Lujinxingia vulgaris: one gene and its partner. The main gene of each other region encodes a partner of the protein of the gene in region 2 in a complex. Links are inferred from orthologs where the notes say so. Each region holds a gene or a part of one and is shown on either strand. Other genes may lie near its edges. The genes, in order: mnmE and mnmG.

Region 1 (14,305 bases), on a different replicon or contig from region 2:
ATCATCATCACCTCCGGCGGCAAGAACATCGCACCCGCCCCCCTGGAGGCTCGCCTCAAAGAGCTCGATGTGATCAGTCAGGCAGTCGTCATCGGCGACCAGCGCAAGTATCTAAGCGCTCTTCTGACCCTGGACCCCGATCTCGCACCGGCCTTTGCCAGAAAGCACGACCTCCCCACCGACCTCCGCCAGCTGGCCGACGACCCCGAGTTTCAAGCCCACATTCAGGGGCATATCGACCGCATCAACCGCAAGGTCGCCCGGGTGGAGACCATCAAACGCTTCACGCTGCTGCCCGATGATTTTGATGAGGCCCGCGGCGAGCTGACGCCGACGCGGAAGTTGAAACGTCGGGTGATCTCGGAGCGTTACGCGGCCCAGATCGACGCGATGTACGGGTAGAACGTCGAGGCGCGGCGTGGCAGATGCACGACCGAGGGTCGGACATCATCGCCACACAGCGCGGGCAAAGTGCACGACCGAGGGTCGGACATCATCGCGCATCATAGTACCGAGATGCACGACCGAGGGTCGGACATCATCGCGCTCAGATGAAGCGGTTGGCCCCTTTGACCTTGCCCTCATGACCTTCCAGGCGCTGGTGGCGCTCGTCGAGCAGGTCGTTGATGCGATCCATCACCAGATCGGTCATCCCCCGGAACGCCTCGGCGTGGTCGCGCTCGGCTTCCAGGGTGAAGGGGGTGTAGTCCTCCTCGATCGCAAAGGGCTTAAGATCGCCCTCGGGCGTCATCGGCTCGCCCAGGCGATACACGATCGTGCCGCCGCTGGAGAGGGGGCTGTTGCCCGGGTAGGCCAGGTCGGAGCCGTTGCAGCCCACCGGCACCACGGTCGCCTTCATGCGCAGCGCCATCTGCGCAAGACCGGTGCGGCCCTGCTGCAGGCGCACCGAGCGGGTGCCCTCGGGGAAGACGAGCACGTGCAGGCCGATGTCGAAGGCCTCTTCGTTCAGCTCAACGAAGCGATCCATCATCTGCTTAAACAGCTCCGCGATGCGTTCGAGGTAGTTGTGGGTCTGCGGATCGAAGTTCAGCCCGAGCAGGTCGCGGGGCGTATCGAGCAGGGCCACCACATCGGAGAGGACGCCTTCCTCGGCGGCCTTCTCACGCAGCGCGCGGGTGTCGGTGCTGCCGCTGTCCACCGCCTTACGCACCATGCGGTAGGCGCGCTCGGCCGGCGGCCTCCCCAGCAGGCGCACGGCGTCGGCGGTGATCAGGTAGCCGCGGGAGGGCACCGCCAGGTTGTTCATCTTGATCATGAAGGTCTGAATCGCCGGGTTGTTGTAGTACTTCCCCTTGACCCAGGTCGTGGTAAACATCCCCTCATCGCGCCAGAGCCGCCACTGGAAGGGCCAGTAGTTGTAGCGGTCGGTATGGTTCATCGCGAAAATCACCGGCCGGTCGCGCGGCAACTTCTCCATGCCCTCAATGCGGATGTCGGTGCGCGTCAGGGGATTTTTGAAGTTCGGCGTGAGCACGCCAGACGCAAAGATCACCTGGCCCATCGGTCGGCGAGTCAGGGAGATGGCGTTGAGGGTATCGAGGGTGAGCATGGGAACCGTGCGAAGGGGGAGGGGTAAATCGGGGGTGGACCCACGGGGGGAAAACGCGCGAAAGGTAGCACAGCCCCCGGCGCAAAAGTAGCCGCGCGAGGGCCATTCGGACCACCTTTGCCTCAACGAAAAGGAGCGGTATGCGAGCATTGATTCAACGCGTTCATCAGGCCCGGGTCGAGGTCGATGACGAGACGATCGGCCAGTGTGGGCGCGGACTTCTCGTCCTTCTGGGCTGTGGCGAGGGCGACACCGAGGAGGATCTCGATTACGTCTTTGAGAAGGTCATCAACCTGCGCATCTTCGAGGATGAGGCCGGCAAGATGAACCTCTCCTTGCTCGACATCGGCGGCGAACTTCTGGTGGTGAGCCAGTTTACGCTCTACGCCGACACTCGCCGCGGGCGCCGCCCCAGCTTCGTGGAGGCGATGAAGCCGGAGCCGGCCGAGGCGATGTACGAGGACTTCGTGGCCCGCGCTCGCCAGCGCGGCATCACCACCGGCACCGGGAAGTTCGGCGCGATGATGAACGTCTCGCTGACCAACGCCGGGCCGGTCACGATCATGATCGACAGCCGCGCGCGCTGAGTTTTTTCAACGCCAGCCTGGTCGCATCTCAGAAGGGGAGTTCCACCCGCAGACCGGCGCGCCAGGTCCCGAAGAAGGGGCTCTGGCCGGTCTCAAGCGGGCGGTAGTCGCGGGTGGTGTAGAGGGCGTCGATAAAGGGGCCGGCGACAAGCGGCGTTTCGCCAAAGGTGGCGAGTTTAAGATCGGCAGCGACTCCCCCGCGCACCTCATAGCGCCAACCCCCGGGCAGGCTCGCGAGCTGGGCGCTGGAGGCCCACAGGCGCAGCACGTTGGCGTAGCTTCCAAAAAGATGCACCTGCCCGCGAAGTTGCAGATCGGCGCCGAGCAGCGCGGTGTTTTCGCGGTGCGCGTCAAAGCCCAGGTAGGCTCCCAGGCCCACGACCAGGTGGTTGACGTCGTTACTGTCGCGCCACACCGGCATCAAGAGGGTGGGCGTGGCGGTGAGCGCAAAGTAGAGGTCGCGCCGACCATCGTGGCTGACCCGAAGATCAAGTCCCCAGCCGGCCGCATCGAGGAAGCTGCGCCGCACCGCCCCGTAGGTGCGCTGGAGGCTGGCGTAGCGGAAGATCACCAGATCGGCCTGCAGGCTCTCGGCCGTTTTGCGCAGGTCCGGCCCGATCTCGGCGGCCAGGTCCAGCCCGAAGACCCGCGACTCAATGTCGCCCCGGTAGCCGCGCTGGCGAACCTCTCCCAGACGATCTTCGATGGGCGAGTAGGAGAGCTCCAGGTGCGTGCGGAGCTGGTCGGTGGCGCCGCCCCCCAGGGTGAGGCGGTGGCGGCCTGAGGGGGCCTTGGAGCGCGCGTCCAGGGCCTGCATCCGCTCCAGATAGCGTTGCGCACGCGTGTCCAGGTAGGCCACGCCGTCCCAGTCGGGAAGATGCGCGTCGATGAGCGAGGATTGGGCCTGCAGCGCGCGCAGGTAACTTGCGCGGGTCTGAGCCTCGTGGTCGAGCACGGCCTGCTGATCGGGGTTCCACGTGACGGTGGCCGGATCGATGTTGATGGTGGTTTGCGCCGCCCAGTGCGCCTGAGCCTCGGCGCGGGCGACCAGATCTTCGTGGCGGTAGAGCTCTCGCCGGCGCGCGATCAGCTCCTGCGCGCTTAAGCGGGGGCGCGGCCCCTGGGCGGCGAAGAGCAGCGCGCGGCGCGCGTAGTGGGCGTTGTCCATGAAGAAGCGCTCGACGAGCACGCTGTTGTAGAGCGTGTCGACGAGCAGCTGTGCCTGGTCGGGATGCTCGGCGGCCAACCCCGAGAAGATCGCTTCGGCGTTGGCGTAGGCGCGCTCGCGCACGGTCGGTTCGGGATCTTCGAGCGCCTCAAGCAGCGCGTCAAAGCTTGCGCGGGTGGGGCGGTCGGCGTCGATGGCGTCAGCCAGGCTGAGCAGCAGCGCGCGTCGTTTGCGCGCGCCTTCCTGCGCAACCTCTCGCCCGCTGCGAAGCGTGTCGGGGCGCTTGATCAGAAGTCGCCCCTGCTCGCCATTGTCGACCGACGCCAGCAGATCGAGCACGTCGGTGGGCATGATGATCGCCGCGTCGCGCTCGGGAAGCTCCAGCCCCAGCGCCGGCTCCATCAGGTCGACCAGAAAAGACGCGCAGTTCGCGTTGAGGAATCGGTACGGGTAGAGCGTTCGCCGTTCGCTCTCCCAGAGCCGCTCCAGCAGCCGCTGGGATTGCTCCCGGTTAAGCTGCAGCGTGTAGCGGCGCAGGTTGCGCTGCTCATACTGCAAAAAGAGCCGGTCGACGCCGCGGAAGGTGTTGAGCTCCAGCACCGTCGGAAAGCCCCCGACGACGCCCTTGATCAGGTAGTCGATGGGGTCGACGTCGCTGTCGGTGAGCGCGCCGAACTGGTAGACAGGCTCAAAGCCCACCCCGCGCACAAGGCCACCGCCGCGGTATTTGACGTGCAGGAGCAGGTGCCCGTAGAGCGACTGCGGGCGAGAGGTTGCCGCCGCAAGAAGCACATCGAAGCCATCGAGGTCGTCGAGGCGCGCCCAGGTTTCAAAGGCCGGGCAGCGCGCGCCCGCCATCGCCGCCTGCGGCAGCACGCGCGCCGGCTCCTCCCACTCCGGCGAACTCTCGGACAGAAAACTCCGCAGCGCGCGCGAGGCGGTAAAGGACTGGCAGCCCAACGTGGTGTTCGGGTCGAGCTCTTCGAGCCGGCGCGCCACCGGGGGCTGATCCTGGCGCTCCAGCAGAAGATCTTCGGGGCGCACAAAGTAGGCCTCGGCAAAGGTCACCAGATCCAGGTGCGCGCTGCGCATGCCCATCGGCCGCGCATAGCCCCAGACGTCCTGGTTGTGCGGGCCGCGCAGCGCCAGGTGCCAGCCGTTAACCTGCTGCCAGCGCGCATCCTCCGACCAGCCCCGCGCCCGATCTTCGAGCGTCATCGCCAGGTGCACCACCGCTCGTCGAAGTTGCAGCTCGCGCTGCTCCTCGCGAGTGAGCACGGCGTACTCCTCCACCGGACCTTCTCCCAGGAGGGGCGGGCTCTCGTAGATATAAAATTCGCGGTGTTTTTTACCGAAGGTCGGACAGCTCTCGCTGTATCGCCCCACGCCGTAAAGACAGGCGGTGTTGCGACGCACCAGTCGGACCGGCTTCTGGCGAAGCTGCGCGAAGAGGGCACGGGGCAGGGCGTCTGCTCCCTTAAGAAGGATCGCGAGTTCTCCGGGGTGCCAGGCGTCGGGTGCGGCGACGATCATCCCAAACTCGCGACGAAGTCGCTCGACGATCGCCTCGGAGCGGCGAGGTTCCTCACGCGGCCCGTCGTCAACGACGATTACAGAGGTGGCCTCGCCGGCCTCAGACTCACTGGCCTGCGCGGGCGTGCTCGCCATCAACGTGATTGTGAGCGCCATCAGCGCGCCGAGCCGGCACGCGCGCGTGCGCTCCCTGATTAGAATCCACGACTTCAACGTCACGTCGCCTGCGTCCGGGGAAAGAGTTCAAAATTCCGCGGAACCTTAGCATCGATGGCGTGGGCTCGCAGCAGCAGTCTGCATTCTGGATTCGACCGAGTTGGGATGAAGGCTGTGATCAGGCTCCGGCGACGACGCCCGCATCGCTCAGTGTGCTCAGAAATCGCGTGGCCTCTTCGACGCCCACACGCTCTCCGGAGAGGGCTTCTTGAAGTGAGGTCCGTTGTTCAAAGAGCGCGCGGCTAAACGCCTGACGATTTTCGGAGGGAATCTCCATCATCGCGGCCAGCGCGTCGATCGCGGCGCCGCCGCCTAACGCCAGGTCTTGCTGGAGGTCGCGCTGGTGGTCGTCGAGAAAGGCCACCATCACATCGGACGCTTCACCGTTGTCGGCAAAGAGTTTTACCGTGGTGAACATCGGCGCGAAAAACGCCGCGCTGACCGTCGAGGTCGATGAGGTCAGCGTCATAAAAGGGCCGGGGAAAAAGATGACCGAGGTCGTGGTCGACGAGTGGCCGTGGTCCGCACTGGCCACCGAGGGCAGCGCCAGGCTCAGCGCCACCATTCCCACCATCATCACGTATGTTGCACTGCGTGCGCGTAACAATCGCATCATAAACCTCCCAGGGGGCATTCATCGGTGAATGTCGGGAAGTTAGTCGCGAACGCGCGAAGTTTTTGTGCATTTTTTATTCAGAATAGTTTTTTGATGGAAAAAACAGCTCCAGGCTCAGCTGTTCGCCGGGCCGTATCTAAGTCGCGGCACCACGCGCTCCCCCATCCGCACACACGAATCGACCCACGCCGGCCAAGCCCCACAACCACCTAGCCACATAACCACCCAACCACCCCCGCACACCTCCATCCCCCCACCCGAAGCTCCCCACTCCGCACACCCCCCACGTCGCACAGCCCCTTACTTCCCCACGCAAAACTCCGAAAAAATGCGCTGCAGAATATCGTCGGTGCGCACCTTCCCGGTGATATCACCCAGCGCGTCGAGGGCTTCGCGAAGATCGATGGCGATGAGCTCGTGCTCCATCTCCATCTCCAGGGCCTGGCGGGCGCGGGCCAGGGCGTCGATCGCGGCGATGACGCCCTGAAGATGGCGTGCGCGGCTGAGCAGCACGCCCTCGCCAGAGGTCAGCTCGCGTGCCAGGGCCGCCAGGCTGTCGATGAGCGCGTCGGTGCCCAGGGCCGGCGAGGCACCCAGGGCGCAGTCGACGCGATGGTCGAAGCGGGCGCAGAGCGTGTGGTCTTCGTCGCTTCGCCCGTCCGGAAGATCGCTCTTGTTGCAGATCAGCAGCACCGGACGCCCCGAGCGAAGATCGCCCTTCAGGGCCTCGCGCTCCTCGGCGCGCAGCGGGCGGCTGCGGTCGATGACGCGCAGGAGAAGATCGGCCCGTTCGCCAAGCTCCCGGCTTCGCTCGATGCCGATGGCCTCCACGCGATCTTCGGTCTCGCGCAGCCCGGCGGTGTCGATCAGCCGCAGCGCGACGCCCTCAAGCTGGATCTCCTCTTCGAGGAAGTCGCGGGTCGTGCCCTCAATCTCGGTGACGATGGCGCGGTCGGTGCCGTGTAAGGTGTTGAAAAGAGTGGACTTTCCGGCGTTTGTGGCGCCCAGGATCACCACGCGCACGCCCTCGCGCTGGCGGCGTCCCTGATCGAATTTTGCGCGCAGCTGGCGAAGTCGCGCGCTGGCCCCGTCGATACGCTGGCCGATCTCGTCGCGCTCGATCTGGTAGACGTGCTCCTCGTGGCTGAAGTCGAGCGCGGCCTCAATGAGCACCGCCGCCACGGTGAGGCTCTCGACGATGCCGCGGATCTCCTCGCCAAGCGATCCCTGCAGATGCTCCAGCGCCAGGCGGTGGGCCGCATCGGTGGTGGCGTTGACCAGGTCGGCCACCGCCTCGGCCTGCGTGAGATCGAGGCGCCCGTTCAAAAACGCTCGTCGCGTAAACTCCCCGGGCTCAGCGATACGCGCGCCCAGCTCCAGCGCTCGGTCGAGCACGCGCCGCAACACAATCGGCCCCCCGTGGCATTGCAGCTCCACGACGTCTTCGCCGGTGTAGCTGCGCGGCCCGCGCATAATCACCGCCAGCGCCTCATCGATCAGCTGGCCATCACCATCGACCAGGCGGCTTAAGCGCATCAGGTGGGTGGGGTGGGCCTGAGGCCAGCCAGGCACCATCTGCTCAAGAATCGCCTCGGCCTTTCCCCCGCTGATGCGCACAATCCCCACGCCTCCGCTGCCCGCGGGTGTGGCGATCGCGGCGATGGTCGGCGCGTTGCCTGTCATCGTCTTTCCTCAAAGTAAAAAGCGCCCCCCGCAGGGGGCGCTCATAAGATCGTTTGGTTAGCTCGGGTCGATCTTCAGCTTGCGGAAGATCCCAAAGTCGGTGCTCTCGCTTTTGACGCCGTCCATATCGTCGATGCGCTTGTGGATCACGCGGCGATCAAAGGCGCTGAGTCCGGCCACCAGCAGCGGGCGACCCACCTTGATGGCGGCCTCACCGAGACGCGCACCCACATGGCTCAAGTGCGACTGGCGCTTCTGCTTGAACCCGCCGATGTCCACCACGACGTTGCCGCGCGCCTCGCGTCCCAGGTACTCCGAGAGCATCGTCTGCATCCCGGTCAGCACCCGCGGCGACTGGCTGGAACGCCCCACCATCAGCTCGGTGTCCGCGCCGCTGATGTTGAAGATGTAGTTGTCGCCATCAAAACTTCCCGAGGCGCTCAGATCCAGCTGCATCTTCTCAAAAAGTTCGGCAAGCCAGGTTTCGCCACGCGTGACAATGGGATCTTCGACGTCGCCGCGACGAGTAGCCGTGGGCTCTTCGTCCTTCTTGGACTTTTTGGACTTCTTCTCGTCCTTGTCGTCGTCCTTCTTAGATTTCTTGGACTTAGACTTCTTCTCGTCTTTGTCGTCGTCCTTCTTGTCGGACTTCTTCTTGGACTTCTTCTCGTCTTTGTCGTCGTCCTTCTTGTCGGACTTCTTCTTGGACTTCTTGTCGTCTTTGTCGTCGTCCTTTTTGTCGGACTTCTTCTTGGACTTCTTCTCGTCCTTGTCGTCGTCCTTGTCGTCGTCCTTGTCGTCGTCCTTTTTGTCGGACTTCTTCTTGGACTTCTTCTCGTCTTTGTCGTCGTCCTTCTTGGACTTCTTGGACTTCTTCTCGTCCTTGTCGTCCTTGTCGGACTTCTTCGCCTTCGGGGCCTCTTCTGCCGCCGCGCTCACCTCTTCTTTCTTTTTAGAGCGGGTGCGACGGGGCTTTTTCTCGGTGGCCTCGGCCTTCTCCGCGGCAGCGGTGTCGGCGCTGGCCTCCACGCTGGTCTCGTCCTTCTTTTTGGAGCGGGTGCGGCGGGGCTTTTTCTCGGTGGCCTCGGCTTTTTCCGCCGCGGGCTTCTCGGCGGGCTCCTCTTTTTTGGCGGACGCTTTTTTCGAGGCCGCCTTCTTCACCGGCGCAGCGGTCTCTTCGGCCACGGCCACCTTCTTATCTTCGTCGAGTTTGGTGGCGCGGCGGCCACGGGCCGAGCGGCGTCCGCCGGAGGCGTCCTTCGTCTTCTTATCGTCAGCCATAACATTCATCCTTGGAAGGTGGCCGCCCGATGCGGCCTCAACGTCGAGTAGGGGAGCAAACTCAGGTGGTGGTGGCGCCTTCATCGGTCGCCGCGAACTGCCGCTTGATCATGTACTGCTGCAGAAGCCCCAGCACCAGGTTGAGCAGGTAGTAGAGCACCAGACCGGAGGGCAAAAAGAGCATGAAAGCGGTGAACATGATGGGCATGATCTTCATCATCATCGCCATCTGCGGGTTGCTCTGATCGACCATCGTCAGACGCTGCTGGAGCACCATCACCGCCCCCATGATGATCGGGAGCAGGAAGATGGGGTCGGGCGCCGAGAGGTCGGTGTACCACAGGAAGTCGGCCTGATAGAGCTCCACCGAGTTGTAGATCATGACGAAGAGGCCGTAGAGGATCGGCATCTGCAGGAGCATCGGCAAACAACCCAGGGGGCTGACGTTATGCTCCTTGAAGACCTTCATGGTCTCTTCGGTCATGCGCTGCTGGTCGTTCTCGTACTTCTCGCGGATCTCTTTGATGATGGGCTGGATCTGCTTCATGCGCTCAGCGCTGACGTAGGCCTTCTGGGTCAGCGGCCAGCTCAAAAGCTTGATGAGCAGGGTGAGCAGAATGATGGCGATGCCCCAGTTGCCGGTGAAGCCGAAGAAGAACACCAGGAGCGCGCGCAGCGGGCGAGCCAGCACGGTGAGGAGCCCGTAATCGACGGCCTCTTCGATCTTGTAGCCCACATCTTTGAGCACGCCGAAGTCTTTGGGGCCCAGGTAGAGCAGGTGGCTCTCGGTGTAGCGCTCATTCGGGGCGATCGAGAAGCCCTCATAGGTCAGGTTGGTGCGCAGGTAGTCGCCCTCGAGGCGCTCAAAGACGCAGGACTTGGCGCCTTTCTCGGGGATCGCCGCCATCAGGAAGTAGCGGGTGTCGGCGCCGGCCCAGATCACCGGGTACTGGCTAAAGGTCGTCGTCTCTTCGAGCTGCTCAAAGAGGGTGCGCTCCATATCGTCGCTGTTGCGGCAGACGGCTTCGAGCTGGTCGGGGCGGAAGTCCAGGAAGTTGGACTTGCGGTTGGGATCGTCTTTGCCGATCACATCGACGAGCAGTGTGTCGACCAGGCGCACATCTTCGAGGCGGTTGTGCACGACCACGTCGAAGTCCACCACGTAGGGCTGCTCACCGTTGATGGCGTAGATCTTGTCGACGCTGAAGCGGCCGCGGGGATCGGTGTAGCGGTAGGTGATCTTCTTAAACGTCTTACCGTCGGCGTTGAGCTCGCTTAAGTCTTCGATGAGCTCGTAGCCGGCGTCGGGGGCGACCTGAACGTTCTCGGCGCGAAAGCGCGTGGTGAAGGGGTAGGCCGGCGCGTTTTCCTCAAAGGAGCGCAGCAGATCGCCACCCTCACCGGCGTACTGATCCGGGGAGGTCACCTGAATATCGGTGGCGACCGCGCCCTGGTTGTTCAGGGTCACGCTGACCTTATCGCTGGCCAGCACATCGGAGCGCTCTTCGATCACCGGCGCTTCGACCGGGGCGTCGTCGGGCTCAGCGGCAGGCATCGCCCGGGCGGCCTCGGACTCATCGCCCTCGCTCTCAGCCGGTGCTGCGGCGTCTTCGCCTCCCGGCCCCGCAGCCTGCTCGGTGACGGCCTCGCCGCCCTCCGGGGCAAGCTCGTCGGGACCGGGGCCCATGACGGCCTGCCAGACAATGAAGACGACGGTGATCAGGCTCATCGCCAGAATGAAGCGTTTTTGTTCCATGACGCGTTCGCAGTTTGAGGTCCGGGGGGCTTTAGGAGGCCCGTCCGATCAGGGGACGGGATCGTAGCCGCCCGGGCGTAAGGGATGGCAGCGCAGCAGGCGTTTCAGCCCCAGGTAGCCGCCTTTAAAGAAGCCATAGCGCCGCAGCGCCTCGACCATATACGAGGAGCAGGTCGGCCGGTATCGGCACATCGGGGGGAGCAGCGGGGAGATCGCGCGCTGGTAAAAACGCACCATCGCGATGCCCCACACAGCCAGCAGACCCGGACGCACCAGAGCCTGCGCATCCCGAAGCTCACCATCGCTGGTGCGCTCAAGATCCTCAGGCCCTGAGAGGTTCCCCTGGTCGTGTGTGGCGTGCTCCTGGCACATCAGCGACGCTCCGCGCGGGGGCGGCGCGGCTTTTGAGCCCGCGCCACCGATTGGAGCAGGTCGGCGACCAGCTCCTCAAACGCCGGATGCTCGCTGCCCGCTTTGACGATCACCACCGTATCGTGGCTCTCGCCAAAGAGCGCCTTGTTGCGCCGAAAGATCTCGCGCAGGCGTCGCTTCCAGCGGTTGCGGCAGACGGCGTTGCCAACCTTCTTGCTCACCGTCACCCCCAGACGGGGATGACCGAGCGAGTTGGCCTTGCAATACACAACCGTCCAACGCCCTTCATAGCGGCGTCCTTTGCGGCGAGTGTGCAAAAAGTCGGAGCGCTTAAGAAGACGCTCCGACTTTCGCAGTCGCTGATCGTGTCCCTCCGCCCCGGGAGCGGGTTCACCTTGATTCGAGGGTGTGATCAATGCGCTCACTGGCCGGCCTGGAGTGGGAGTGAAGGCCTCGCGTTGAGCCCGCGCTCATCCCTCCTGCGCGCGAGTGTGGCGCAGAGAGGGTGAGGCAAAAGGCGTCGAAGCGAGAGACTCATTCTTCGTCCAGGCGTGGGACGCTCAAGTCTTACTTCTTGTGCTTGGTCACAGCGAGCTGCTTGCGGCCACGAGAGCGGCGACGCTTGACGGTCAGACGGCCGCCGACGGTCTTCATGCGCTTGCGGAATCCGTGGGTGCGGCGGCGCTTCACTTTGCTCGGTTGGTAGGTACGCTTGGTCATCTTAAACCTCTGAAGTTCAATGTATGCGTTGCAGTGAGTCTCAATGCTACGTGGATTAAGGCGCCCTAACCCCGCTTCGATGCTCGGATTTCGGGGTGGGGCGCGTGCGCAGCGTCGGTCCCCATTTTTGGCCGGGGACCAGAGCGCGGCAAATAAACATCACCGATGGCCTAAAGTCAAGCTGGGCCCGGGTGATCGTGTGGATGCCTCGGCGATCTTCAGCGGAGCAGCAGCGCTTCGAGCTCCGCGATGGCGGTGGCGAACTCGTTATTACCCATCTCCACCAGGTCTTCGATCTTGCGAAAGGCGGTGAGTACGGTGGTGTGATCCTTGCCCCCGAACTTGCGTCCCAGCTCCGGGTAGCTCTCGCCGGTGTGCTTACGGCTTAAGTACATCGCCATCTGGCGCGGCTCGCTGATGGCGCGGGTGCGCCGGCTGCCTTTGATGTCGGAGGGCTTGATGTCGAAGTGAGAGGCCACCATGCGGATGATCTGCTCGACGCCCAGGCTGCGCTCATGCTGGATGTTCATGCGCTTGAGCAGCTGGCGGGCCAGATCGGTGTTGAGGGGCACGTTCATCAGCTTGGCCTGGGCGACCATGCGCACCAGGGTGCCCTCGAGCTCGCGCACGTTGCTACGGATCGCGGTGGCCAGGAGCAACACGACCTCTTTGCTCAGCTCGATCTGGCTCTCTTCGGCCTTCTTCTCCAGGATCGCCACCCGGGTCTCGATCTCGGGGGCCTGCACATCGGCGATCAACCCCCAGGCAAAGCGGCTGGCCAGGCGCTCCTCAATGCCGGGCAGCTCCTGCGGGGTCTTATCGGAGGTCATTACGATCTGCTTGCCGCTCTGATAGAGGGCGTTGAAGGTGTGGAAGAACTCCTCCTGGGTGGAGTCCTTGCCGCCGATGAACTGGATGTCATCGATCAGGAGCAGATCGCAGTCGTTTCTAAACTGGTTGCGGAACTCGGCCATCGTCTTCTGGCGCAGGCTTCCGATGAGCTCGTTCATGAAGACTTCGGCCGAGAGGTAGCGCACGCGGGTGCGGGGATCGCGGCGCAGCATCTCCACGCCGATCGCCTGCAAAAGGTGCGTCTTGCCCAGGCCCACCCCGCCGAAGATGAAGAGGGGGTTGTAGGTCTGGCCACTGCCCGAGGCTACCGCCTGACAGGCCGCGTGCGTAAACTGGTTGGAGGGCCCGACCACGAACTCATCGAAGGTGTAGCGCGGGTTCATGCCCGCCGCGCTCACCAGCTCGCTGAGATCGGCCGCTGAGGGCGGCTCGATGATCCCGAAGTCAAAGAGTGCGGCCTGACCATGCTCGCCATCGAGGCGCGCGGATCGCGCGGCCATTGGCTCGGCATCAAGGTCGATGTTCTCCACCTCGATGGGCTCATCCTGGCCGCTCTCAACGATCTCGATCTTCAGGGGCTGGCCGGCGGCGTGGGCGACGGCCTCCTCGATCAGATCCATGTAGTTGTCGTTGATCCAGACCTGCACGAAGGGATCGTCGACTCCGAGGACGATCGTCTCGTCGCTGCATTCCCGCAGGCGCAGCTTTTCAAACCAGGTCTTAAAGTTGTGCGCATTGACCTTGGTCTTGAGTTCGAGCAGGGCGGCGTTCCAGATCTCTTGCATGGGCAGCATCGCTTGGGGCAGGGAGGAGCTCATCACTAAACAACATCTCGAGAGGCACATCTCGACAGGCGGCAGACTCATCCGTGAGTAGCCAGGGGATCGCGACAAGCGCGAGGACCTCAACCCGTCGATGTGGTGTTGCCACAGGCAGCGCGTCTTCAGCGTCGCCCGGGCCCCTCAGGTTATGGGGGATGGGCCGGGCAAAGGGAAGACAATTTCGAATGTGCCGAGGCCTCAGTATGGCCATTTTGACGCGCTGCGGCCAGCGGAGAAGCGGGGGGATTCAATCCGAAGATATTTTTCCACAGGGGTGTGGAAAAAAAGAGGTTGAAGCGCATGCTGCCGATCGCGGCGATCGTCGGAAAATTTTGCGTTTTTCAAAAAATGAAAGGATTTCGGGAGGATAGGCTGTGGAAAGAGGGGGGCGGTGAGACGATCGTCGGGGTGATCGGTCGGTGATCACGATCGCCCCCTGTGGATCGCGGCGCGATCGCCCTGTGAAAGACCTGTGGAAAACTCTGGGGAAAACTCCGAACGCGCGGCAGTTGCTTGCGATCTCAGGCCGAGCCGGAGCGGGCCATCATCATGAAGGCCGTCGGGTTGACGCCGATGCGCGCGAGCGCCTCGTCCCACTGGGCGTCGAAGCGGGTATGAAAGAAGCTCTCGGCGTGGAAGTCGTCGAGCAGCCAGCTGCCCTCCTCGATCTCCTGCTCCAGCTGGCCGGGGCCCCAGCCGGCGTAGCCGATGAAGGGTCGGTAGTCGCCGGCCTGCATGCCCTGCGCAAACCCCTCGATGATCTCGCCACTGGCCGCCAGGTACCAGCCCTGGTTAAAGGTAAGCTCATCCTCATCGCCGCGCTGGCGCATGCGACGAAGACGGCGCCGTTGCTCGGCCTCCTCGCTGTTGTCGACCTCAAGGCGACGGTACATCACCCAGAGTTGCTCAATGCGTACCGGCCCCCCGAAATACACCGGCATCTCAAAGCAGGCCGGGCTGAGCTGTGGGGTGATCTCTTCATTGACGCTCTGAATCAGCGATCCAAAGTCGATCTCCAGGGGTTTGTTGATGATAAAGCCCATCGCCCCCTCTTCGTCATGATGGACCATCGCGACGACGGCGCGCTCAAATGGTGAGCCATCGAGGCGAGGGGAGGCGATCAGAAATCC
Region 2 (14,354 bases):
CCGCCCACAACGCCGCCACAAAGGTCGTGTGCGGCGCGATGCGCTTGGTGAAGTTCACGCTGGCGATCTGCTCGCGGTAGATGATCTCCTCGACGGTGTAGTCGAGCAGGTAGGGCACCCGCACAAGCTCCACCCGACCCTTAAACGAGGAGTAGTCCGCGGTCTGCTTGTAGGCGTCGAGGTAATCCTCGTTGGCCGTGGCCATCATCACCGTATCCAGGTGAAGGATGCGGTTCTCCAGCGAGACCGTGGCCTTCTCGCTGGTTGCCAGCAGGTATTTGTTGAAGTCGGGGTGACGTTTAAACAGGTCGTCGTACTCGATGATGCCCCGGTTCGCGTCGACCAGATCGCCAAAGGGCTCAAAGATCGTCTGGTTCTGCAGGCTCGCCGGCAGCGCCGAGAGGCTGCGGTCGACCGTCAGCTGGCGCAGCCCGGCGTCGACCCGCATCTGCGGTTCCACCGTGACGGCGCCCGCACGGTAGCGGCGGCTGATATAAAAACGCTCCACCTGCACATGCTTCATCACCCGGGCGAAGTCGCCGCGGTAAGCGGTCAGGAGCGCATCGAAGATCTGGCGATTGGTGTGGCTGAGATCGCCCCGGAGGATCGTATCGCTGAAGGTAAATGGCGCGTCGCCCTCGTCGTCGGCATCTCCGTCAAGGCGCTCGCGAAGCGCGTCGCTGTCGTTGTTGTCGCTGGGAATGATCCACTCGTCGACGAACTCCTGCAGCAGCGCCTGGCGTTGCTTGAGCGGGATGAGAAGGAGCGGATGATCTTTGAGGTCGCTGGAGATCTTCGCGTCGATGTCTTCTTCATCGAGAAATGCAAAGCTCTCCAGCGTCGACGCGTCGACGGTACGGGTCTGGTAGCCCCCGAAGCCGATGGAGCTGCCACGAGCGAGCTTCTCGGTCGGAAAGATCCAGTTGAAACGGTAGAGCGCGCCGTCTTCGGTCTGTGAGTAATGCTCCATCGCCCGCATCACCGTGTCGACGAAGGTGCTCTTGGCGCTGCCGTTGGGGCCGTGAAGCAGGATCAACTTGTTGACCTTGCCCTCGCGCACAAAGTTCTCGAGCAGCTTAAAGACCTGCTCCTGGGTGCGTTCCTGGCCCACCAGACGATTACGCCCCTTATCAAAAGGCGTGTTAAAGAGCCCGAAATGGGTCACCTCGCCCCAGAACTGCGGCTTGGTCTCTCGCCCGAAGAAGTCGAAGCAGTCGCGCACGTACTGGGCGCTGCTGCGCGCATGACGCCGGGGATGTTGCGCAAAGGCTTCCATAAACTGCGGGAAGCTCATGATGCGATGGTTGTCCTGAAAGTCGTCCTGGACCTCGGAGGCCACGCGCTCTAGCAGATCTTTGCTCGCCATCATGATGTCCTTTGCCTCAGCTCATTAACTGGCCCCTGACCAACCCACCTCTGCCACCCGAGACTGCAGCGTCAGGAGGCCTGGTCGGCTTGCTGGACCTTCACCGTAAATTGAAGCGCTTCGTCGCGCAGAATGTCACATCGGTCGTCGTTGCACACGCTGAAGTTCCCCACCGCGTTGAGCGTATAGTCGCCGGCCTCTTCAGCCGTGACCTCAAGCGGAATCGTGGCGCGAGCCTCGGTGAGCTGCAACGCCTCGCGATTCAGAACTGTGGTCCCAAGGCTTAAACCTTCAACCTCTTCAAAGGTGATCTTCCAGGGGTACTCCAGGTTGATCTTCAGGTTAGCGCCGGGCACCACCCCCAGATCAACCCGGGAGGCCGCGCCGGCGGCGATCGGCTCCGAGGGGGACTCCAGACGGTAGTTGGTGGCGCGCGCACGCGAGCCCGGGGGCGCCTCAGAAGGCGCAGCGGCCATGGGTTCCGGCGCCACGGGCGCGGCCTGCTTTGGCTCACAGCCCATCAAACTCGCGCTGCCTACAAGGGTGAGCGCCGCCGCGCTCATTGCCAGAGAGATTCGCATCATCAACCTCAAGGAGGGTCAAGCGCTCGCCATACTGGCGAGCGAGAAATTGCTGCGGCTCATCCGAGCCCGGGTCGCATCAGGGCGCTGAAGGGAGTATTCAGACCGTGCACCGGCCCTCCCGCGTGGGGGCGGCGCCGGCGCGTGCGCGACGATCGTCTGCTTACACAGCACGCCCGGCGGCGTGCTTGTTCCCGAGAGCCCGCTGCTGGGTGCCGGAAATTCGCGATCGCGCCCCCCTGTTATCTGCGCTCAGGGCCTCCTCTGGCAAGCGCCCGCGCTTGCGCCGGGGGCCGGTGGCCTGCATGCTGAACAGCGATGCGTCCGCTCGCCACCTCAACTTCTCCATCACGAAGCCATTATGGCCCTTGAGTCACGTCGACAAACCCGGTCGTTTATGACGCCGGCATCACGCGCGCTTCGGGAAAAGCGGCTGCGTAAACTCTTCGACAACGCGCTCTTCCAATACGGCGCGTTTGCGATCTTTGTCGCCGCTGTCGTCGCGATCATGAGCGGCGGCATGGAGAGCCGCGACCGCAGCGTCACCGAAGACATGATCGGACAGGTCGCTCCGGTGACGGTGCAGGCCACCCGCGACTTCCCCTTTGTGGAGCGCGACGTGGCCGCCTCCGAGCGTCTGCGCGAAGAGGTCGCCCTTGCCGTGCCTTCGGTCTTCGACTGGCAGGAGGGGCTGGGCGATGAGCTGCGAGCGCAGGTCAGCGCGGCGTTCGGCGCGATGCGCGCGCATCTGGCCGCCGTGGCCCGCGAGCGCCTGCAACGCGACGATCCCGAGCGTCTCGAACAACTCGAGAGTGGCGCGACGACGCCGGCGCTGCTGGAGCGACGACTGATAGGCACGCTGTCGGCCTCCGAGCGCGTACGGGCGGCGTTTGAAGCGCGCAACGAGCATTTTGAAAAGCACATCAACACGCGCATCCCCGAGCAGGACTTCGAGGTCCTCGCCCGGCAGGGCTTTCCGCTGGACGCCGAGAACGCCATCGGCACGATCGTGGCCGAGGTGATGTCGCGCTGGATCGTCAACAACCCGCTGCGCATCGAGCGCGAGCGCGACAACGGCGTGTACCTGCGTCGTCTTCGTGGCGAGCAGTTCATTCTCGAGTACCACGTCACCGATCTCGATGGTCGCTTCATCGGGCTGGAGGCCATTCCCCGTCAGGTCGAGGAGGCCGCGCGCCGCGATCTCATTGGCATCAGCGATCAGGAACTTCGTCAGGCCATTTTAACGACGGCCTCAGCCCTGGTGCGGCCTAATACCACCTACAACGAAGCCAAAACGCTGGAGAAACGCCGCGCTGCCCGCGACTCGGTGGCCGACCAGGTCATCAGCGAGGAGTTTCGTCGCGGCCAGATCCTCATCGATCGCGGCCATATCATCACCGAGCGCCATTACCGCATTGTTCAAGAGATGCTTGAAGGTGACGACTCCTTCCAGACCACCCAGGTGCTCACCGGCGTGGCCATCTTCAGCCTGCTCTTGCTTCTGGTGTTCTACGGCTTTGGCCGGCGCAACATCCGAAAGTTCCGCCCCCAGCCCCGCGATATCGTCTTTATGGGCACCACGCTGCTGGTGATGCTCCTGATCACGCGGGTTGGCGTCGCGCTGAGCGCGGCGCTCGCTGAGCAGATCGCGGTGATTCCCGCCCAGGCCTGGTATTTTGCGCTGCCGGTGGCCGCCGGTGGCATGCTCATTCGCCTGGTCCTCGACAGCGAACACGCCGTGATCTTTACGCTGCTCTTCAGCGTGCTGGTGGGCGTGATCGCCGACAACTCCCTCTTCTTTTCGGCCTTTACCGCCATGGGCACCCTGGTGGGTGTGACCACCGTGCAGCAGGTCAAGCACCGCATGGCGCTGATGTGGTCGGGCCTTGCGGTCGGCGTGGTCAACGCCTCGGCCATCATCGCCTTTTTGCTCCTTCAGGGGGAGCTGCTGCAGGTCTCGGCCATCTCGCATGTGGTGCTGGGTTTTGCCGGCGGCGTGGCCTCGGGCTTCTTCATCTCGGCGGTGCTCCCGCTCTTTGAGGCGGTCTTTGGTTATACCACCGACATCAAGCTCCTGGAGCTGGCCAACCTCAACCACCCCCTCCTGCGCGAGCTGGTACTGCGTGCGCCGGGCTCCTACCACCACAGCATGATGGTCGGCTCGCTCTGTGAGGCGGCCGCCGAAGAGATCGGCGCCAACTCCCTGCTCTGCCGCGTGGGCGCCTCCTACCACGACATCGGCAAGGCCAAAAACCCGCAGTATTTCGCCGAGAACCAGAAGCTGGGCGAAAACCCCCACGATAAGCTCAAGCCGAATATGAGCGCGCTGATCATTAAGGCGCACGTCAAGGACGGCCTGGATATGGCCCGCCAGCATCGCCTGCCGGTCGAGATCCAGGATTTCATCGTCCAGCACCACGGCACTAGCCTCATCGCCTACTTTTACCATAAGGCCAAACAGGCCGAAGATCCGGACATCCCCGAGGTTGATGAGAAGGACTTCCGCTACCCCGGCCCTCGCCCCCAGAGCCGCGAGACGGCCATCTGTCTGCTCGCTGACGGCATCGAAGCGGCCAGCCGCGCCATGCCCAACCCCAGCCCGGCCCGCCTCAAGGGGCTGGTGCAGACGATGATCAACAAGGCGTTTACCGACGGTCAGCTTGACGAATGTGACCTGACGCTGCAGGACCTGAACAAGATCGCGCGCGCGTTCACTCGAATCCTCAACGGAATCTACCACCACCGCCCCGAGTATCCGGGCGGCAGCAAGCGCGAGAGCGAAAAATCCACCGACGCCGGCGATCGCGGACGCAAGACGCGCCCCACCCGGCCCAACGAAGCCAAACCGGCCGCCGAGCGCACCAAAACGCCCACGCCGGCCGCTGACGCAAGCTCCGAGGTCTGGGAGATCGACGACGATGCCCAACCTCAGGACGGAAAGGACGACGATGCCCGTCGAGATCATGAGAATGGGAAGCGCACAGGATCATCCCCAGGCCGAGGCGATCGCAAAGACGATAACTCGCGCCCTCGAGACGACCTACCGCGCCTTGGAACTTCGTGACCCCGAGCTCTCGGTGGTGCTCACCGACGATGACGAGATCCGCCAGCTCAACCGCCAGTGGCGCGGCGAAGACCACGCCACAGACGTGCTCTCCTTTCCGCTCTACGAGGCCGACGAGCTCCCGGAAGACCCGGTGGCGCTGGGAGACATCATCATCAGCCTGCCCTACGCCGAGCGCCTGGTGGCCTCGGAGGAGCATCGCCATCGCCTGGCCGAAGCCGCCGGCGTCGACCCCTCGGAGCTTCGCTGGACATTGGTCGACGAGGTGAGCTTTCTCTTCGTGCACGGCCTTCTCCACCTCATCGGACACGACCACGCCGAGCCCGAAGAAGAAGCCGTGATGCGCGCCGAAGAGCGCCGCGTCTTCGAGCTGATGACCTCGGCCCTTGAGACTTCCACCGCCCCCTCCTCGCCATGAAGATTCAACATCTCGACGATTACACCGCCGCCTGCCCCGGTTGCGACCGCGCCCGCTACACCATCGGCGCGCGCGGTGAGGTCGCCCACGCCGAGATCTGTCAGGACTGCTTTGCGGTCTGCCCGGCCTGCCAGGGCCAGGAGTACACCTACGAGGTCGACGAGCGAGGCTACGAGGTCGCCCGCCAGTGTACGGTCTGTGGGGCGCTCAAGCGTCGTATTCAGGCCTTCAACGATGCGCGCGTGCCGTATTTGCACCGCCGCGCCACCCTGGAAGGCTTCCGTACGCACCGCGCGCGCCAGGGTGACGCGGGCGCCGGCGACGCCATCGGCAACCTCCCGCGCGTGCGCCTGAGGCTCTTTCACTGGGCCAAAAACTTCTCTCCCGGGGAGCGCGGCTACCTGCTGCACGGAAGCGTCGGCACCGGCAAAACCCACCTGCTCGCCGGCACCATCCGCCACCTCACCCTGGAGAAGGGCATCAACGCCCGCTTCATCGAGTTCACCCACCTCTTGAGCGCCATCAAAGAGGGCTTTGACCAGGGCCGCGGCGAAACGAGCATCCTGGGGCCGCTCTCCGAGGTCCCCGTGCTGGCCATCGACGAGCTGGGGAAGGGGCGCAACACCGAGTGGCAGCTCTCGATCATCGATGAGATCATCTCCAAGCGCTACAACGCCGGGCTCACAACCCTCTTCACGACCAACTACGACGTACGCGAGAGCGCCTCAAACACCCTCGATGTGGGAAGCCCCGATTTTCGAAAGATGGCCACCGCCGCGACGCTCTCCGAGCGCGTGGGCGACCGGGTCTTCAGCCGTCTCCATGAGATGGCCGACTTCGTGCACGTCGACGCCCCCGACTACCGCCGCGCCGAGGCGCAGCGCCGCTAAAGCCCCACCGTCACGCTCGCCAGGCAGGGGTTGGTGAACGCATTTTCATGATGTGAAAATCAAAACGCCCCGGCACATCCGTGCCGGGGCGTTTTCGCGTTTCACTCACCTCACCATCAACTCGCTGCGCGCAGATGCACCAGCAAGGCCGAGATGGCTGCCGGCGTCACCCCGATGATGCGCGAGGCCTGCCCGACGCTGCGCGGGCGAACCTGCGCAAGCTTTTCGCGCACCTCGGTGGAGAGCCCGTGCACCGCCTCGTAGTCGAGCTCCGCGGGAAGCTCCTGCGACTCCAGCTCGCGGTGACGCGCGACCTGCTCAAGCTGCCGGTCGATGTAGCCCTGGTACTTGACTTGAATCTCCAGCGCCTCGCTGGCGATATCATCAAGCTGCTCCAGCTCCGCGGTGAGCTGCGGCGCAAGCGTCGCGCTCAAGCGTCGCACCATCTCCAGCGAGACATCCGGGCGGCGCAACAGCTCTTCGAGCGTCGCGCCGTTTCCGAGACTTCCGATGCCCACCTCCGAGGCCAGGCGCTGGTTATCGGCCGAGGCGCCCACCATCTGCCTTTTCATCCCCTCCAGGCTGGCCTCCATCGCGTCGCGCTTGGCGCAGAATTTTGCCCAGGCGTCGTCGTCCAGAAGCCCCAGCTCGCGGGCATGCCCCGAGAGGCGCAGGTCGGCGTTATCCTCGCGAAGAAGCAGGCGATACTCCGCGCGGCTCGTAAACATCCGGTAGGGCTCATCGACCCCGCGCGTGACCAGGTCGTCGATCAGCACGCCGATGTAGGCCTCGTCGCGGCCCAGCACGAAGGGCTCTTCGCCCCGAAGCTTGCGCGAGGCGTTGATCGCCGCCATCAGCCCCTGCGCCGCTGCCTCTTCATACCCGGAGGTCCCGTTGATCTGACCGGCCAGATACAAGCCCTGCACCGCGCGCAGCTCCAGGGTGTGGTCGAGCTGCACCGGGTTCACAAAGTCATACTCCACCGCGTAGCCCGGGCGCACGATCTCGGCGCGCTCCAGACCCGGCACCGTCTTCAAAAACGCCATCTGCACGTCCAGCGGCAGGCTGGTGGAGAGGCCGTTGGGGTAGACCTCGACGGTGTCCAGGCCCTGGGGCTCCAGGAAGACCTGGTGGGAGGTCTTGTCGGCAAAGCGCACCACCTTGTCTTCCAGGCTCGGGCAGTAGCGCGGCCCCACCCCTTCGATCACCCCGGTAAAGAGCGGAGAGCGGTCAATCGCCGCCTCGATCACCCGGTGGGTCTCGGCGTTGGTCTGGGTGATGTAGCAGTCGACCTGCTCCATCATCTCGCGCTCATGGTAGAAGCTGAACCGGCGAGGCACGGTGTCGCCGGGTTGTTTTTCAAGCGACGCCCAGTCGATGGTGCGAGCGTCCAGACGCGGGCAGGTGCCAGTTTTGAGCCGGCCCATCTCCAGGTTGAGATGCCCCAGGGTCTCGCTCAGCCCGTAGGCCGCCTGATCACCTGCGCGCCCCGCCTTAAAGTTGTCGAGCCCCACATGGCACAAGCCCTTGAGGAAGGTGCCCGTGGTCACGATCACCGCGTCGGCCTCGTAGAGCACGTTGAGCTTAGAGATCACCCCGGTCACCCGCGGGCGCCCGTTATCGTCGACCACCTGCAGGTCCTCGACACTGCCCTGCTTGATGTCGAGGTTCTCGGTGTTCATCAGCTTCCACTGCATATGCTTGCGGTAAGCCGCCATATCGCATTGCGCACGGCTGGAGCGCACCGCAGGCCCCTTGCTCGTATTGAGCCGCTTGTAGTGAATCGCCGACGCATCAGCGATCTCCCCCATCACCCCGCCCAGCGCATCGACCTCCCGGGCCAGATGTCCCTTGGCCACCCCGCCGATGGCCGGGTTGCAGCTCATCTGCCCGATGGTGTCCACGTTCATCGTGATCAAGAGCGTGGCATGGCCGCGTTTGGCCAGCGCATGCGCCGCTTCTGAGCCGGCGTGGCCGCCACCAATGACAATCGCGTCGTAACGTTTGGGATTCTTCAACATCGGGTGCTCTCATTCCTTAAGGGGCGTCTCGGGCGTGGGCGCGCAAGGATTTCGCAGGCGGCCAACAGGCCAACCTATAGGGAATCGCAGGCATTTCTACAAGCGCGCCGATTCCTTCGGGCGTCCGCATCTTTCGTACATTGGCCCCCTCGCGACCGCGGCCGGGCCTGACCTCGGGTTCTCGCTATCCAGATCGCCAACTCAGCCTCCTTAGCTCCGCTTCTGGCTACCCAGATCGCCAACTCCGCCTGCTGACCTCCGCCACTCGCCACCCGAGAACGCCAACTCAGCCCCCTTACCTCCGCTTCTCGCTATCCAGATCGACAACTCAGCCCCCTTACCTCCGCTTCTGTGGACCCCAGAACGGCTACTCAGCCCCCTTACCTCCGCTTCTCGCTATCCAGATCGACAACTCAGCCCCCTTACTTCCGCTTCTGTGGACCCCAGAACGGCTACTCAGCCCCCTTACCTCCGCTTCTCGCTATCCAGATCGACAACTCAGCCCCCTTACTTCCGCTTCTGTGGACCCCAGAACGGCTACTCAGCCCCCTTACCTCCGCTTCTCGCTATCCAGATCGACAACTCAGCCTGCTGACCTCCGCCACTCGCCAGCCGAGAACGCCAACTCAGCCCCCTTACCTCCGCTTCTTGCTATCCAGATCGACAACTCAGCCCCCTTACCTCCGCTTCTCGCTATCCAGATTACCCACTCGGCCTGCCGGGCTTCCCATATCTGAAGATCGAGAACGTTGGACAAAAAACCCTGCGCTGACTTAGCTTGCGGCACGTCACGCTGTGCGCCTTTGAAGTGAGCCGAATCATGGATCTGCAACTCCACCTTCTCAACCCCCAACAACGTCAGGCCGTCGAGCATATCGGGGGCCCGCTGCTGATCCTGGCCGGCGCCGGCAGCGGCAAGACCCGGGTGATCATTCACCGCATTGGCTACCTGCTCCAGCAGGGCATCGCCCCCGGGCATATCCTGGCGGTGAGTTTTACCAACAAGGCCGCCCAGGAGATGCAGGAGCGCGTGGCGCACCTTGTGGGTCCGGGGGCACGCGAGATTTATCTCTCGACCTTCCACAGTCTGGGCGCCGACATTCTGCGCCAGGACATCGACGTCATCGGCTACAAAAAGCCCTTTACCATCCTCGACCAGGGCGACCAGCTGGCGGTGGTCAAAGACGCGATGGCCGAGCTCAAGCTCGACCCGAAGATGGTCGACCCGCGCAACGTGCTCGCGCTTATCAGCCGCGCGAAGATGGCCTTTACCGACCCGGAGCAGGTCGAAGAGCTGCGCACCAACCCGCTTCTTCCCTTCGCCCAGCGCATCTTCCACCGCTACCAGAGCGCGCTCCGGGGCCTGAACGCCGTGGACTTCGACGACCTGATCTGCCTGCCGGTGCGCGTCTTTCAGGCCAGCGAAGAGACGCGGCTGAAGTGGTCGCAGCGCTTCCATTTTGTGATGGTCGACGAGTACCAGGACACGAACCACACCCAGCTCCTCTTTCTCGATGAGCTTGTGCGCGACCACCAGAACATCGTGGTCGTGGGCGACGACGATCAGTCCATCTACGGCTTTCGCGGGGCGGTGGCCGAGAACATTCTGGAGTTCGAGCACCAGTTTAAGAAGTGCCGGGTCATCAAGCTCGAGCAGAACTACCGCTCCACCAACACCATCCTCAAAGCCGCCAACGAGCTGATTGCCAACAACTCCGTGCGTAAGGAGAAAGCCCTGTGGAGCGCCAACGGCGACGGGGAGCCGATCCTCTATGTGGAGTGCGCTCACGAGCGCGAGGAGGCCGAGTTTGTGGGCGCCGAGATCGAGCGACTCAAGCTCAACTTAGGCCTTGAGTACGACGATTTTGCCATCCTTTACCGGGTGAATCCGCAGGCGAGGCTCTTTGAGGAGGCGCTGCGCGGATTTCGGATCCCGTACACGCTGGTGGGGGGCACGGAGTTCTTTGATCGTAAGGAGGTCAAAGACTTTCTGGGTTACCTCAAGGCGGCGCTCAACCCCAACGACGAGATCAACGTGCGGCGCATCGTCAACGTGCCGCCGCGGGGCATCGGCCCGACCCTTCTGGAGCGCATCAGCGATCTGGCGCATGAGCGCGAGTGGGGCTTTGCGCAGGCGCTCGAAGAGGTCGCCGGCGATCCGGATCTCGTGCACGGCATCGGGCCCACCAGCGCCTCGCATCTGAGCGAGCTTGTGCAGATGCTCAAAAGCTACCGCGCTCGTTTTCGCGAAGCCGAGAAGAACGGCACCTCGCTCACCGAGGTGGGCCGCGCCTTTCTCAAGCGCACCAAACTCATCGAACACGTGCGCAACACCGAGAAAAACCCCAAAATCGCTCGCCGCCGCGTCGACAACCTCGAAGACCTCCTGGGCTCCATCGCCACCTTTGAGGAGCGCGAAGGCGGCACGCTGGAGGGCTACCTCAACCGCATCTCGCTCGACCGCACCTACGATAACGGGGAGGAGGAGAAGGCGCGCGGGGTCAAGATGATGACCCTGCACTCCTCCAAAGGTCTGGAGTTCAAGGTGGTCTTCTTTGTGGGGCTGGAAGAGGGCTACATGCCGCACGAGCGCAGCAAGACCAGCGAGGACGGCATCGCCGAGGAGCGCCGCCTGGCCTACGTCGGGCTCACCCGCGCCAAGGAGGTGCTCTATCTGACCTCGGCCGCCGAACGCACCCGTTTTGGCCAGAAGGAAGAGCGCGAGCCCAGCCGCTTTCTCGACGAGATTCCGCTGAAGTTGCTCAAAACCGTCAGCGCCGCGGGCGCAAGCTCGCTGAGCGCGAAGCGCGAAGATCAAAATCTGCGTTATCTGGCCGCGCTGCGCTCGGCGATCTTCGACGACTGAAGCGATGGAGACGCCAGAGCTGCCCCGCAACCTCGCGCCTTGACGAGAATTCGCAGCGGAGCCCTTTTACCGTCCCGGGCCATCCGTTAGTCTTTCGGCCGCAGCGCCCGGGCTCTCGACATCGACGCCGGCGCGCGGCCCACATTGTTGACGACGTTCACGCATCGCCGGGCCTTCGGCCCGGCCTATGAGGTACATCATGTCTCGCTGGTTTTCTGCTTCTCCCCTTCTGCTGACGCTCGTGCTGGCTCTGCCCGCCTGTCAGGACTCCCAGACTCGACCCGACCAGGCCACGGCCACCTCGCCGACCACCGATGAGCCCGGTCAGATGGCAGAAAAGAAGGAGGAGGCGCGAAACCTCCACGCCGAGCTCCGCGCGCTCTTCGGCGGCTTTGAGTACGTCCCCACCCGCGAAGACCTCTTGCAGGTGGGTCCTGGCGAGGAGGTGGTGCCGGTGCTCCTTGAGCTTTACCGCTCCGAGAAGGTCAGCCCGCACCAGCAGCACCACGCGCTGCGCGCGCTGCAGTTCTACCCGGAGCACCCGGAGGTCGCCCGCACCTATGAGACGGTGATTCGCGGCGAGGACACTGCGGACCAGGACCGCCGGGTGGCGGTGCGCGCGTACGGCCGCGCCTTTGGTGACCAGGGCCTGGAGCTGCTTGGCTTTGCTCTGGCCCACGACGACTACCACACCCGCGCCTCGGCCATCGCCGCGATCGAGCTTATTGGCAGCGAGCCCTCCCTCGAGCTCCTTGAGAGCCGCATGAGCGAGGAGCCCGAGGTCGAGCTTCAGGCCGAGATCAAACGTGTGCTGGACGCCGCCGCCAAGAGCGAGGCCACCCGATGATGCGCACCCTCACCACCCGACTCGTGGCGCTGCTGGCGCTGACCTCGGCGGCCGCGCTGGGGGCCTGCGTGCCTCAAGAGCCCGCCGAAGAACAGCCCCTGATCGTCATCGACGAAGATCCGGAACCCACCGAGAACGACGCCGGCGATGAAGACACATCTTCAGATCCCGACGCCGATGGCGAGCCCGCGACCGTCTGCACCAACACCTGCTCCAGCGCCCGCGATGGCCAGTGCGACGACGGCGGCACCGGCGCCCTCTTTGAGAGCTGCGACTACGGTACAGACTGCGCCGACTGCGGCTCGCGACCGGTGATTGAAGAACCCGATCCCGACCCGGATCCCGAGCCCATCTGCACCGACAGCTGCCAGTACGCCAACGACGGCGAATGCGACGATGGCGGCGCCGGCGCCCAGTACGACGTCTGCACCTACGGCACCGACTGCGGCGACTGCGGCTCGCGTGACGCCCGCCGCAGCTGCAACTCCAACGCCGAGTGCAGCGAGGGGCGCGTGTGCAACGCGACCGGCCAATGCGTGAGCAGCCAGGGCGCCTCGTCGATCGAGTTTGTGACCATCACCGACTTCCAGGCCAGCGCCCAGGACGTCTGGGACTCGGAGTTTGAGGTCGGTGGCGACGTGCGCTCGGTCTCGCTGATCGTGGAGATGATGGATCCCGCGGCCACCGCCTACATCTGGGAGGTCATCACTCCACAGAACACGCTGCTCTTCGATTTCGAACGGCAAGATCAGTCATTGATGCACGTTTATCCCGTCACTGCTGGCGGGCAGATGGGCATTCTTTTGCCCAACTCGCCACAGTTTGCGCTGAGCGCGGGCACCTACCGTGTTCGCCTCTGGACCGAAGACGCCTCCCGGGTGCGCGTGCACGCGCTGATCAAACGCGGACCGCTTAACCCCCAGGGTGGCAGCCTGCCGGTGAACTTCTGGTTTACCGAACAGGATTATATGGACGCTGCCCAGGCCCAGCAGAGCGCGGACTTTCAAGAAGGCCTGGAGGTCTTCCGTCAGATCTACGCCAACATCGGCATCGCACTCGGCCCGGTGCGCTACCGCGATGTCGAGGGCACTCTGGGTCGCCAGATCGCCGTGCCGCAGGACGAAAACGTACTCTGCGAGGGAATCCGTCAGGTGGCCACCGAGGCCAATCTCTCGGGCATCAACCTCTTTATGATCGACGACGCACCGAGCCTGGGCATCCTGGGCATCTCCTGCGGCCTGCCCGGCGCTCCCACTCGCCCCGGGGTGGCGCGTGCAGGCGCGGCCATTGCGCTGGCCTATCTGAACTACTCCCCGGAGATTTTCGGCGAGACGGTGGCTCACGAGGCTGGCCATTACCTGGGTCTCTTCCACACCACCGAGCGCACCGGCGCGGACTTCGACCCTCTCGACGATACGCCGGAGTGCCCGGCACCCCGTCCTCTTGGCGAGGATGAGTTTATGGGGCCGGATGATTGCATCGGTCGGGGCGCCGACAACACCATGTTCTGGACCTCGTTCAGCCAGGGCGGTCGCCAGACCACGCTGACCCCCCATCAGCGCTTCGTGCTGATGAACAACGCGCTCATCGAGACCTACTGAGTATCGGAGATTTGCGGGCGGTCGTCGGTTTACACAACCCAACACTTTGCGATAAGTTACATCTCGAACCCGGGCGAGCTCTCGCGCAGTCTTTTCTCCTGATGAATGACTCGGCACACGCGTTTTTGGGGAGAGGCGCCTAAAACCTGATCATCCAGGATGACTCGATGTCTCATTTAGGTATCGCCATCACCGGTCTCTTGTTGCTGGTGTCGTTGGCTCCCGGCTGCGATCGCGTTGAGGTGGCGGCAACTTCGGTGCAGGAGCAGGCTCGTTCAAACCCACCACTTGAGCCTGAGCCGTCGGTCGACTCCCCGGCCGGCACCGATAAATCTCGAACCCAACTCATCGAGCTTTTCAGCGGGTACGAATTCGTCCCTGACGCCAGCGACCTTAATCGGGTTGGCACTCCTGACGAGGTTGTGCCAGTACTCATTGCGCTCTTCCACTCTGAAAATATATCCCCCCAGCAGCGACATCACGCATTGCGGGCGCTACGACACTATCCAGATCATCCCGATGCAATGGCCACACTCGAAACGGTCATCGTCGATGACGAGGGCAACGCCCTGGCGCGCCAGGTCGCGGTGCGTGCCTACGGGCGAGCGCTGAACGATGAGGCCATAGACCTGCTAGCGTTGATGCTTGAGCACAAAGATGACCTCATCCGAATAACAGCACGGGCCGCGCTTGAGCACAT

The links.
Region 1: the proteins of mnmG (region 2) and mnmE are in contact, whole or in part, in a solved structure (PDB 9HIP), measured with the Escherichia coli proteins. The link is inferred for Lujinxingia vulgaris from one-to-one orthologs.

Annotation. Positions count from the first base shown.
Region 1 is NZ_VOSM01000013.1:65,271-79,575, forward strand. Bases 5,183-8,062 are described here. They hold mnmE (tRNA uridine-5-carboxymethylaminomethyl(34) synthesis GTPase MnmE), read right to left. Parts: upstream 7,374-8,062; coding sequence 5,991-7,373; downstream 5,183-5,990. Other genes in these bases: FRC98_RS18605 (DUF3015 family protein), read right to left, coding at 5,193-5,687; FRC98_RS18620 (hypothetical protein), read right to left, coding at 7,431-8,062. In the rest of the region: FRC98_RS18585 (AMP-dependent synthetase/ligase), read left to right, coding at 1-402; FRC98_RS18590 (lysophospholipid acyltransferase family protein), read right to left, coding at 548-1,570; dtd (D-aminoacyl-tRNA deacylase), read left to right, coding at 1,711-2,157; FRC98_RS18600 (lipoprotein N-acyltransferase Lnb domain-containing protein), read right to left, coding at 2,186-5,014; more of FRC98_RS18620, read right to left, coding at 8,063-8,654; membrane protein insertase YidC, read right to left, coding at 8,716-10,410; membrane protein insertion efficiency factor YidD, read right to left, coding at 10,459-10,647; rnpA (ribonuclease P protein component), read right to left, coding at 10,782-11,207; rpmH (50S ribosomal protein L34), read right to left, coding at 11,350-11,502; chromosomal replication initiator protein DnaA, read right to left, coding at 11,721-13,139; FRC98_RS18650 (YqgE/AlgH family protein), read right to left, coding at 13,697-14,305. UniProt on the Escherichia coli protein: Exhibits a very high intrinsic GTPase hydrolysis rate. Involved in the addition of a carboxymethylaminomethyl (cmnm) group at the wobble position (U34) of certain tRNAs, forming tRNA-cmnm(5)s(2)U34.
Region 2 is NZ_VOSM01000003.1:423,528-437,881, forward strand. Bases 5,889-8,817 are described here. They hold mnmG (tRNA uridine-5-carboxymethylaminomethyl(34) synthesis enzyme MnmG), read right to left. Parts: upstream 8,341-8,817; coding sequence 6,436-8,340; downstream 5,889-6,435. Other genes in these bases: FRC98_RS08735 (ATP-binding protein), read left to right, coding at 5,889-6,319. Also shown: FRC98_RS08715 (PrkA family serine protein kinase), read right to left, coding at 1-1,366; FRC98_RS08720 (hypothetical protein), read right to left, coding at 1,438-1,950; FRC98_RS08725 (HD family phosphohydrolase), read left to right, coding at 2,345-5,011; rRNA maturation RNase YbeY, read left to right, coding at 4,998-5,429; more of FRC98_RS08735, read left to right, coding at 5,426-5,888; FRC98_RS08745 (ATP-dependent helicase), read left to right, coding at 9,161-11,206; FRC98_RS08750 (HEAT repeat domain-containing protein), read left to right, coding at 11,406-12,053; FRC98_RS08755 (zinc metalloprotease), read left to right, coding at 12,050-13,654; FRC98_RS08760 (HEAT repeat domain-containing protein), read left to right, coding at 13,822-14,354. UniProt on the Escherichia coli protein: NAD-binding protein involved in the addition of a carboxymethylaminomethyl (cmnm) group at the wobble position (U34) of certain tRNAs, forming tRNA-cmnm(5)s(2)U34.